One region of the Granulicella sp. L56 genome, then DNA from elsewhere that is predicted to be linked to it. Evidence: riboswitches for the same ligand, from Rfam matches in the RefSeq annotation. Region 1 holds a riboswitch; the other holds the start of a gene.

Region 1 (5,945 bases):
TCTCTTCCGGCATCGGTCAGGTGAATAATCCGCGACCGCCGGTCCTCCGCGTCGTCCTGCCGAGTCACGAGGCCACGCGCCTCCAGCCGGTCGACCGCCGCCGTCATCGAACCGCTGGTCAACAACACCTTGGCTCCAATCTGCTTCACGCTCAGCGGCCCGCGATGCAGCAGCGCCTCCAGAACCCCGAAGTCGCTCTGCCCCATCCCAAATCCGCCGATGTTCCGCATCGCATGGGCCTCGAGCGAGCGCATCGCCTTCCAGAGGACCAGCCAAAGATGAATCCCGCTGGTATCGGTCTCGCTTCCGGTTTTTGTGAGATCATTCATGTCTTGTTATAAAGATGCTTGATATCAAGATAAAGATTCAAGAAAGATACCGGACTGCAAAATCACTGTCAAAGAGTTTCAGGATGCCGATTGGCGGAGTCGTGCCAGCGGCGGTGAGCCCGAGGTCGAATGCGAGAATTTAGTTCGATACTAAATAGTTGAGGTATTCAACTATTTAGTATCGAACTATTTAACAACGGACTGGAAGAGCGGTGAGCTGAGCAGCCCGGCGAACTCACTGTCGGAGGAAGAGTAGTCCACGGTCAACGTCCCTGAGTTGGAATCGATCGTAGTCCGCTCCAGCGCCGACTTCTCCATCTGGCTGCCGGACGTCTTCTTCATAATCAGCATGCCCTTCATCAGGGTGGCACAGGTCGCCGCCGTCATCGTGTCGGACATCACCACCGCCATGTCGAACTTCACCCCGTTGTCGAAGTCCAGGGTGTAGCGCGAGCTCTTCATCCGGTTGCGAACGGTGTCGTAGTCGGTCAACTGCGCGGCGTCGCCCAGCACGCTGCGCATCATCGTCTGCGTGCCTTTGGCGTCGAGCAGGCTCCAGATCGCCCGCTGGTCCACCGTTCCCATGTCGTTGACCATCTCGCCGTTGCTTAGAAAGTTCGGAATAATACCGTCCCGCGCGTCAATTGCCATCTTGACCGCAGCCTTGTCGCCGAAGACCATTGTGGTCTGGTCCAGAAAAACGACGCTCGTTCCGGCCGATCCCATGGGGTAGATGGTGTTATTGCGGACCACGGTCGTCTTGGCCTTGCTCTTGGCAAAGCTAGCCAGAATGGATTGCGTCTGAAACTGGCCCTGCGCGATGCCGACGGTCCTGGTTCCCTGCCCGCTCGGGTCTTTGAACGACGCAAACGCCAGTACGTCGGCGTCCTTGTCCACGTTGAGCTTGGCATTCTTCAGCGCCGTCTCCAGCCGCTTCAGCTCGGGCGGCAGAACCTGCTCCTTGAGCGCCATCGCGGCACTCGAGTTCTGCATGGCACGGTAGTCCACGACGATGATCTGCTGGACATCTTTAGGAATCGCCGACTTGGCGTCACTCGACAACTCAGCCGCCTGAGAAAAGGTGGCCGAAAGGGCAAGCACAGCGATGGGAAGAAGGTGACGGTACAGGATACGCAATGAAGTAACTCCTTGGCCGCGGGGTTTTGCGGCCCAACCCTTCTATTCTTCCGTGAAACACGGCGAGACGCAAGCAATAGGGCTCCCACTTTGGACGCACCCTGCGAAAGAAGGTTGGGTGAAGTATTCAAAACAGGCATCTTCGCAATACCGGGGCCGCAAAAAAACGGCCCCGGCATCCCGTTTTATTTAGACAAGCCCGGCACGTACCTCCACTGCCGCCTGACAGAGATTGGTAAGCGCTTCAATCGTCTCCGGCCAGGCGCGGGTCTTGAGACCGCAGTCCGGGTTGACCCAGAGCTGCTCCGGCCGAAGCACCTCAAGCGCCAGTTGCAGGAGCCCGACCATCTCCTCCTTCGCCGGAACTCGCGGCGAATGAATGTCATAGATACCCGGCCCGATTTCGTTGGGGTAACCATGCCGCTTGAACGCATGAAGCATCTCCATGCGCGACCGCGCCGTCTCCATCGAGATAACGTCTGCATCCAACGCAGCAATCGACGACAGGATGTCTTCGAACTGGCAGTAGCACATATGCGTATGGATCTGCGTGCCATCCGTAACGCCGGACGTAGCCAGCCGAAACGCTTTGACCGACCAGTCAAGGTAAGCTGGCCACTCCGACCGCCGCAGCGGAAGCCCTTCGCGCAGCGCAGGCTCGTCCACCTGAATGACGCGGATGCCCGCCGCTTCGAGGTCTTGAACCTCTTCGCGTAAGGCCAGCCCGATCTGCCAGGCAACGTCCCTTTCGGAAATGTCGTTGCGAACGAACGACCATTGCAAAATGGTGATGGGACCGGTAAGCATTCCCTTCATTGGCTTAGTGGTGAGCGAGTTGGCATAGCTGCTCCACTCGACCGTGATGGGACGGGCTCGCGAGACATCGCCATAGATGATCGGCGGCTTTACACAGCGCGAGCCATAACTCTGCACCCAGCCGTTCGAGGTGAAGGTAAATCCGGCAAGATGCTCGCCAAAGTACTCGACCATGTCGTTGCGCTCGAACTCGCCATGGACGAGAACGTCGAGCCCAATCTGCTCCTGTTCGCGGATGCATTCCTCGGTCTTCTGTTTCAGAAAATCGTTGTACTTCGCATCCGAGATCGTGCCTTTCTTGTGTGCGGCTCGCTGCTTGCGAACCTCCTGCGTCTGCGGAAAGGAGCCGATGGTGGTTGTCGGCAGCAGAGGAAGACCAAGCTCCTGCCGTTGCACAGTGACACGCTGTTTGTAAGGCGACTTGCGCCGGAAGGCTCCTTCGGACAGTGTGGCGAGCTGTCCGCGAACGACCTTGTTAGTGCTGCTCTCTGCGACAAGACGGTCTTCGTGGCGACGGCGATTCTCCGCAAAGGCTGCGGCAGCTACTTCAGGTCCCTGCGCAAGTTGGACAAGCTCTTCCACCTTTTGCTTTGCGAAGCTGAGCCAGCTCAGCACTCGCGGATCGAGCTTGTCTTCATCGGCGGTGTCATAAGGAACGTGCAGCAGCGAACAGGATGGCGCAAGCTGCAACCGCTCTGCACCGATCTTTGCGGTAACGGAAGCAACGACCTGATGCAGTGCCTTCAGATCGGCGAGCCAGATATTACGGCCATCGACGCATCCAAGGCTGAGCGTCTGATGCGATTGCAACTGTTCAACCACTTCAGCAACTTGCTCAGACGCTCGAACAGCATCAATATGCAATCCGGCAGTGCCAAGCGAGCAAGCCAGTTCGAGATTGTCGCCCAGCTCGCCAAAGTAAGTCGTCAGCATCAGCTTGAGCGGAACGCTGGCAAGCTCGGCGTAGGCGGAGCGAAACGCCTCGGCATAGCCTTCAGGAAGATCGGTGACGAGAGCAGCCTCATCGATCTGAACCCACTCCGCGCCTGCTGCGGCAAGCTCGCCCAGCACCTTGCGATAAGCGTTCAGGAGTCGAGGCAAAAGGTCCAACGGATCGATGCCATCGACGGCTTTACCAAGCAGCAACAAGGTAATAGGACCTATCAAGACCGGCCTGGTTGCGATACCGAGGCTTTTCGCTTCGGCAAACTCGGCCAGCAGCTTTGTCGTGTAGGGCGTGAATGCGAGATCGTCGCTCCACTCCGGGACCAGGTAGTGATAGTTCGTGTCGAACCACTTGGTCATCTCCATGGCAGTCTGCTCGTTGCTGTTGCGTGCCATCTGGAAGTAGCGGGTGAGCGTGACTGGTCCAGCGCCGAAGCGTGACGGAGTTGCACCGATGAGCACCAGCGCGTCGAGCACCTGATCGTAGAACGAGAAGTCGTTGCTGGGAATGACATCGAGACCGGCATCTTTTTGTAGTTGCCAGTTGCGCTGTCGCAAGGTCTTTGCGGTTGCCAGCAGATCGGTCTCGCTCAAACGGCCGCGCCAGAAATCTTCCAGCGCGAATTTAAGCTCGCGATGGCGACCGATACGTGGATATCCCAAATTTGCGGTTACAGGATTTGCAGTTGATAGTGAAGGCGATAACATTGTGTGGGTTCCTCTCCTGATGAAACGAAGGAACCACCTTATGCGCAGGCATCGTCGCTTCCGCAGTAGCGGAGTCGACGGAACATTGGCAACCGGCCCATACTCGAGACCAGTGTCCTCAGCGCAGCCGCAGTGGGAGACGCAACGTCTCTTCCGCGGTGGTGGCGGCGGGCCGGTCTTCGGACTTTGGGCTACCTACTAAACGCCGCTTCCCATTCTTTTTCAAGAACAGTGCTTGGCCAGGGCCTTGCGTTGTTCGTTCCCATCACCGCTGCGAGTCAGCGCCGGAATCTCACCGGCTTCCCGTTTAACAAGACCGAGGTCTTGCACCTGCACATCTTTCACTTTACATCAGACGGAGGCCACGCGAGCGGCTGCTCCAACCGCCGCTCCAGAACTTTGAGCGCAGGATCGAAGCCGGTGATCTGCTTTACCCACTCCGAATCCGCTTCGTAGGCCTCTTCGGGAATAAGGCCGATGAGTTCAGCGTCGTCGATGAGAACGCCGTGCCGCTGCGCGAGATGCTGGATCGTCGCGTGAATGTGTCGCATGGGAGTGATGCGGAATTCGGTGATGTTCATGCTCACCTGGGCGCGGCCATTGGCGACGACGCCGATAGCCTTCACTCCATGCAAACCACCATTCGAGGCGCGGATGTCGCGAGCGATGGCGCGTGCAGCGGAGATGTCCGGCTGGTGCAGATGCACGTTGTAGGCGATGAGGAAGTTCCGCGCTCCAACAGCGGAAGCGCCTGCCGTCTCGTGCAGCCCTGGCCCGCCAATATCTGGGCTGCGGGATGAATCACGGCGCGTTGCTTCACGCAGTCCCTCGAACTGGCCTTTGCGTACCTCTTCAAGCTGGACGCGATCGGGACGTGCGGCGGCGGCTCCGTAAAAGTAGACAGGAACGCCGTAGGTTCTCCATATCAGCAGACCTGCCTGCCGCGCCAGCACGGCGCACTCCGCCATCGAGATGCCGCTGACGGGGATGAACGGGACGACGTCCGCAGCGCCGATGCGAGGATGAACGCCTTTCTGCTTGGTGAGGTCGATCAGCTCTGCCGCCTTGCCGACAGACTTGACTGCTGCCGCAATCACCGCTGCCGGTGGTCCTGCAACAGTGATGACGGAGCGATTGTGCGCCGTATCGAGCGACCAGTCGAGCAGGCTTACGCCTTCGACCTGCATCGCCGCGACGATTTTAGCTACCTTCGCCGGATCGGTACCTTCAGAAAAGTTGGGGACACACTCGATGATCGCGTCAGGATTCATAGGCCCGTCTTACTTCCACCAGGAATAGCCGATCGTGAATTGGACACTGGCATTCACTCCGGGGTTTTTGTCGCCGAGCGAGGCCGAGGAGATATGCACCGCGTTGGCGCCGAAGTCGATGGAGCGGCGAGGCCGAAGGAAGTAGTGAACCCCGACGCCTCCCTGCGGAGTGAAGTTCCACACGCTGGCGTCGGTGTTGGGGCCGTCGTTGAAGACACTCAGAGGCTGGCCGCCAAACGCTGGGTATTTGTGGTTTGTCCAAAGAACCCCTCCCGCACCTTGTATCCATGGTGAGATGCGGCGTGTACCGGTAAAGTTCCAACGCAGGATGATGGGGGTGATGGAGATACCGCTGTAGGTTCCGCCTACGGTGTAGAGGGGCGAACAGGACAGGTCAGGCGAGTTGGGGGCAGTCGTGCAGTTGGCGCGCTGGAACTTCGGCGTGTAGGACTGCCAGAAGGGGAAGACCTCGACCGCATACTCGAAGTTACCGTGCAGCGGGCCGGGCAGATAATCGCCGGTGAGGACTTTTCCCGCATGAACACCAGCCATCAGGAATTTGAAGCTGTTGCGGTCCTCCGTCAAGCCGACTCCGCTCTGAACGAGCACGCCCAACTCTAACGGCAGTTTGCCGGAGTTGGCGTGGAAAGGGTTTGCGTCGCTGTTTGTCGCCAGAGCCTGCGCGGTTGCGAAGTGAGCAGAGAGTGCAAGAGCGAATATCCCGATGAGTGGTCTTGCT
Region 2 (5,945 bases), on a different contig from region 1:
GCAATCAGCAGCGAGTTGCGCAGTCCTACCGTCTTCATTCGCTCGCGCAGCAACTCCCATCGTTCTTTGTCTGTCGGCGTCGCGCCCCACAGCTCAAACTGAAACTCGCCCTTTGCGGCCCGCGTCTCCTGAAATGCAGCGTGAGGGCCATGCTGCTCGGCCAGATCGCACGATGCGCTCAATGCATGGAAGTAAATCTCCTCCTGAATCTTTGCCGAAAGCATCCGCGCTTCGGGCGAATCAAATGGAATCCGCATCTGAAAGAACACATCCTGCAACCCCATGACGCCCAGCCCAACCGGTCTCCAGCGGCTGTTCGCCACCGCTGCCTGGGGTACGGGATAGTAGTTGATGTCGATGACGCGGTCGAGCATCGGCACTGCGTGGCGCACCGTTGCGGCCAGCTTCGCAAAGTCAAACACGCCATCGGTGAGATGACGTGAAAGATTGACGGAACCAAGGTTGCACACCGCCGTCTCTGCTGAGGAGGTAACCTCTGTAATCTCCGTGCAGAGGTTTGAGAGGTGAACAACATTCCCTGCAGCGCCCGTCTGATTGTTCTTGATGTTGCAGGCATCCTTGAAGACCATCCATCCGTTACCGGTCTCTGCGAGCGTGCGCATCATGCGCGCATAGAGATCGCGTGCTTTCACCTGTCGGCGGTAGAGCTGTTTTTCCTCAGCTTCCACATAGGCTTTGTCGAAGTCTTCGCCGTAGAGGTCGGTCAGGTGCGGAACATCCTTTGGATCGAACAGCGACCACATGCCATCCTCGTCCGAGCGGCGCATGAACAGATCTGGAATCCAGTTCGCCAGGTTCAGGTTGTATGCCCGTCGAGCGGCGTCGCCGGTGTTGTCGCGCATCTCTAGGAAAGATTCAACGTCTGCGTGCCATGGTTCGAGATAGACGCAGCACGCTCCCTTCCGTTTGCCTCCCTGGTTTACCGCCGCGACCGATGAATCCAGCGTGCGCAGCCAGGGCACGATGCCATTCGAGATTCCATTGGTCGCGCGAATCAGCGAACCCTCTGCTCGAACGCGATGAAATGCCAATCCGATACCGCCTGAAAACTTCGATAGCAATGCGACTTGTTTATAAGTGTCGTAGATCGAATCGAGCGAATCGGCCGGAGAGTCCAGCAGATAGCAGGACGACATCTGCGAGTGCTTGGTTCCGCTGTTGAACAATGTCGGCGAGCTCGGCATGTAATCGTGCGAGGCCAACAGCTTGTAGAACTCGATGGCTTCGTTCACTCGCACCGATAAGCCTGCCGAAACTCGCATAAAGAAATGCTGTGGCGTTTCGATCACTTGCCGCGTGATGGGATGGCGCAATAGATAGCGGTCATACACCGTTCGCAGACCGAAGTATTCGAAGCGGTCGGAGAAGCGGTCGTCGATGGCGCTGTTCAGCTTGCGCACATTTGCGCCGACAAACTCAGCGGTGTCCATCGAGATGATGCCCTCTCGATGGCCGACCTCAATCGATTGCGAGAACGAATAGATATTCTGCCCGCTTACTTCCTTCGAGATCGTCGCCAGCAGCAGGCGTGCTGCCAACTTCGAGTACTCCGGCTCCTCTGCAATCAGGGCCGCTGCGGTCTGAATTGAGATGGAATCTAGCTCGCGGGTTGATGCGCCATCGAACAATCCGCCGATGGTTTTGCTGGCCACACGGATCGGGTCGACATGGGGCAGACCATGGCAGCACCTCTCCACCGCGCGGACAATCTTGTTAACATCTACCGGTTCCAGCGCGCCGCTGCGCTTGCGAACCTGCATCTGCGGAGCAACATCGGCAGTAGGAAATTGTGGATCAAGGTCAGAGAGCGTCGTCTGTAGAGTCGCCACGGGGAGGTGTCCTTTCGCTCCGGGAAGGTACAGACGGAAGGATCGCCGAGACACACGCCGATCACCCCATCCTCCCCTCGGAGGTGCGTGAATTTTGTGCCATATCGGCACATCTCATGGCAGGTCTTCGGACTTTGCAGGCTGCCTACTTATCCCAGCTTCCCAGCCCGACTTTTAGGTATCGGACCAGTGCTCTTACGGGACGTTCGTTCCTGCTTACCGCTGCGGGGCAGTTCCGGAATCTCACCGGGTTCCCTATTAAACCCGATTTCGCAATCGGGTACCGTGAAGTAAAACGACTATATCAAGCGTATTCCGACGCGTCAACCGCGATATATAGGGGTACCTGTGCATATTTGGAAATCGCGGCATCACGGGGCAAACGGCCTGAATTTGCTGCAATTACGGCCATTCGAATCTGCCAGGCCGTCTATCCTCGGAAGAATTTTTGGCTAACGCGCCGGCGCAGCAGCGAGCAACAGGGAAAAAAAGTGGCCGTGTCCTCGGAAAATCTTCACATCTGTAAAGAGTCACGTCCGCATTGCTAAATCGAAACGCAGATCCATCTCTCAGGGCATCAATTAGATTCTGGAGTCGGCAGGTATGAGCACAACCTTTTCTTCTGTCTGAAAATAGATTGTGGCTGCGAAAGATGTTCCACTGGTAAAGGGAGACTTAAGATGAAAGCTCTTGTAAAAGCTCATGCGAAATCAGGTTTGTGGCTTGAGGATGTTCCCGAGCCGGTGATCGGCATCAACGATGTCCTTATCCGTGTTCGCTATACCGGAATTTGCGGAACCGACGTTCATATCTACAACTGGGACGAGTGGGCGCAGCGCACAATCCCTGTGCCAATGACGATCGGCCACGAGTTTGTCGGCGAGATCGTGCAAGTTGGTTCGAACGTCAACGACTTTCACCCTGGAGATATCGTCAGCGGAGAAGGCCATGTTGTCTGCGGCCGATGTAGAAACTGTCTCGCAGGCAGAAGGCATCTCTGCGCGGCTACCTCAGGAGTGGGTGTGAACCGCCCCGGTGCTTTCGCGGAGTTCATCGCCTTGCCCATGACGAATATCTGGCGCCATCACCCGGATATTAATCAGGAAGTTGCTGCCATCTTCGATCCTTTTGGTAATGCTGTTCACACGGCTCTGTCGTTCGATGTGCTCGCAGAAGATGTCCTGATCACAGGCGCCGGTCCCATCGGCATCATGTGTATCCCGGTCGTTCGCCACGCCGGTGCGCGGCATGTTGTCATCACGGATCCCAATCCTTATCGTCTCGAACTTGCACGAAAGATGGGGGCTACCCTTGCGGTCAACCCAATGGAAACCCCTGTAGCAGAGGTGCAAAAGCAGCTTGGGCTCCAGGAAGGTTTCGATGTCGGTCTTGAGATGTCTGGGAATGCCGCTGCTCTTCGCGAAATGATCTCGAATATGAGTCATGGCGGAAAGATTGCGATTCTCGGCATACCTTCCAAGGAAATGGCGATTGATCTGAGGCAGGTTGTCTTCAACATGCTCACCATCAAAGGTATCTATGGACGCGAGATGTATGAGACCTGGTACAAGATGAGCGTCCTTATCGAATCAGGCGTTGATATCACGCCGATCATCACTCACAGATATTCCTACGCCGATTTCGAGCAAGGCTTTCAGGCGATGATGTCGGGAATGACAGGCAAAGTGATTCTCGATTGGACCAGTCTTTATTCTTGATGCGTCTTTGAGCTAAACGTCATCATGAGCATGGTCCACCGGAATGTCTACGCCGGACCATGCTTTCTGCTGTGTCCAGGGTGCCGCTGGCGCCGACCAGAATGGGTCCGTTGGAGGCAGGCCGAGGGGCAGCCACGCCGCGCTGGCAAGATAGAGGCTTCCAGTTGAAATATAAGTCTCGCCGAGCGAGGGCTGATGCCCCGCAAGTCCAATCTGCAACCATCCGTCTGCTGAAAATGTTCCCGCTGCTGTAAGCGTTCGCCGCTGAACTGCAGTGAGCGCACAGCGAACCTGCTGTGGAAGAACTGCGTCAGGCAGCATATGACGAAGGCTGCAATCCGCTAGCAGGTGAAACGCTCCGCAACGGTAGGTGATGGAGCGGCCCACGATTGGGTACTCGCCTTGGGGACTGATGGCTCGCTCTTGAATAGCAGCGTATCTCTGCGCGCGGGCATGAATTTCAGGGAGCATATCCTTCCATGCCGGTTCTGCGTCTCCCAACGTTTCGATCAACTGCAACAGGTAAGGATGAATCACGAAGCTATCGTAGTAATCCGCATGATAGTGCGGACCATCGCCATAGGTGCCGTCGCCGACGTACCACTCCATATGTTTGCGCAGAGCATAGTCGACACGAAGCCGGTCCCAATCGGCTCCCAGCGACATCAGTGCGGCCTCGTTGAGCGCGGCAAAAAGTAGCCAGTTGTTGTAGCCCGGCAGCACAATGCGCTCTGCTCTCAGCGCTTGAATCAGCTTCTGCCGTGTTGCAGCATTCAAGGGCTGCACAAGCTGGCGAGGCGCACGAAGCAGCGCCAGCGCAAGAAACGAAGCGTCAACAACTGTCTGCGCAGACGCTCCAAAGCGCATAAAGTCGGGCGAAGCAGGATCAACTGCAGACGTGATCGCAGAGAGTGCCCACTTCCGGTAGCGGATACGCAAAGCAGTCTCTTGCCTCGACTCTTCGACAGATGGCTCCAGCTCGAGCCAGGGTGCCAGGCCTGCGAGAAGGCGCCCAAGCGCCTCGAGAGGAGCGCCGACCGCGCGGGCGGCAGCCTGCCCTGGCGCAGCCTCAACGGGCATGGTTGCACGCAGCTGCCGCTCACTGAGGGCATGAAGCACGGGGTCCGAGACCTGTTCCAGCAGAGCAAGCCATGTGGCCCGGTCATCTGTCCCAGAAGGCATCGCGCCAGAAGCAGTATCCGCAGCGCTGCCTTGTGCATTGCCGGTGCCCGCAAGTAAAGTCGTTGCGCCAGCGGCCATCGTATTGAACAGGAATTTACGTCGTGTCTTGAGGCCAGGCTGCTGCATGAACATTTCCTCTGGATTATTTCACCAGAAGCAACCATAGGTTGTGCTCTCGCCAAACGTCAAACTGTTACTTATGGTCTTCAGCTATTTCTTCAGCGAGTTGAGCATGTCCTTGCTGAGTGGCTTCTCGTGCAGCAGGAGCTGTGTAGCCCGCACGCAGGGGTTTGCATGAAACCACTGCTGCACAATGTTTTCGTGCAACAGATTGGCCACTGCAAGCAGCGACATTCCCTGGTGATGGGCCATCCACGAGCGTACCAGGCGCGGCTGCTTGCCTTGCGTGAAGTCGGCGGCCTCGTAGAAGCCGTAGGCACCCGTCCAATTTAGCGTCGCCATACGACGAAGGTTGGCGAGCGCATCATTTCGCAAAAGTGACAGCGTAAGAAAGGTGGAATAAGGAGAGATGACGGGACCATCTTCTGCGCCGTACTTGAGGGCGAGCGATGGAATTCCCCAGGCTTGATAGCGATAGCGGCCCGATGCCTCGGTTTCGGCGAAGCCCGACTCCGAGATGCCCCATGGGATATCGCGGACGTAGTCGCGCTGAATCCGCACCGCAGCCTGCAGGGAGCGAGCGATCAGCGTATCCGGATAAGTCCGCATCCACAGCGCGGGCATCATGTATTCGAACATGGTCCCGGTCCACGAGAGTAACGCCGCGCGGCCATTCACGATCACATGCGATCGGCTTAGCCGGAACCATGATTGCTGCGGTATGTCTCCTTTGGCGATGGCTAGCAGCGATGCGATACGAGCCTCCGAGGCAAGCAGGTCGTAGCAGGCCGAATGCACCTCTCCCGTAGTGTCGTCATAGGCGATGGATAAAAGCTGCCGCGACTCAACCAGTAGAAAGCCGAACTCCATTGCTTCGGCACACCGCTCTGCCCGCGCCGCAATATTGGTTATCTCAGCGTGAAGTTGTGACAGTCTCTCTTGGGCCTGCGGGAGCAATGAGCGCAACTCCGCAGCGAGAGTGTTTAAGCTCGATCCCTCTGCATGGGTGATTGGGGTATCCACAATGCGCCTCTCCAGCGCAGCGACGTATTGTGTCGCCGCCTGTAGAGTCGGC

Evidence for each region. A riboswitch is a leader RNA that binds a small molecule or an ion and turns the genes downstream of it on or off. The one in region 1 is predicted to bind cobalamin.
Region 2: it holds a riboswitch for cobalamin, as region 1 does, so the genes downstream of both, GSQ81_RS14075 (ribonucleoside-diphosphate reductase subunit alpha) here and metE (5-methyltetrahydropteroyltriglutamate--homocysteine S-methyltransferase) in region 1, are expected to answer to the same signal.

Annotation. Positions count from the first base shown of each region.
Region 1 is NZ_LMUS01000001.1:440,607-446,551, forward strand. It holds gene GSQ81_RS01855 (MarR family winged helix-turn-helix transcriptional regulator) at 1-329, opposite strand, end outside; gene GSQ81_RS01860 (hypothetical protein) at 516-1,466, opposite strand; gene metE (5-methyltetrahydropteroyltriglutamate--homocysteine S-methyltransferase) at 1,656-3,935, opposite strand; cobalamin riboswitch at 4,088-4,284, opposite strand; gene ftcD (glutamate formimidoyltransferase) at 4,277-5,206, opposite strand; gene GSQ81_RS01875 (acyloxyacyl hydrolase) at 5,216-5,945, opposite strand, start outside.
Region 2 is NZ_LMUS01000006.1:1,514,040-1,519,984, reverse strand. It holds gene GSQ81_RS14075 (ribonucleoside-diphosphate reductase subunit alpha) at 1-1,850, opposite strand, end outside; cobalamin riboswitch at 1,951-2,153, opposite strand; gene tdh (L-threonine 3-dehydrogenase) at 2,531-3,568, shown strand; gene GSQ81_RS14065 (DUF2264 domain-containing protein) at 3,581-4,876, opposite strand; gene GSQ81_RS14060 (glucoamylase family protein) at 4,961-5,945, opposite strand, start outside.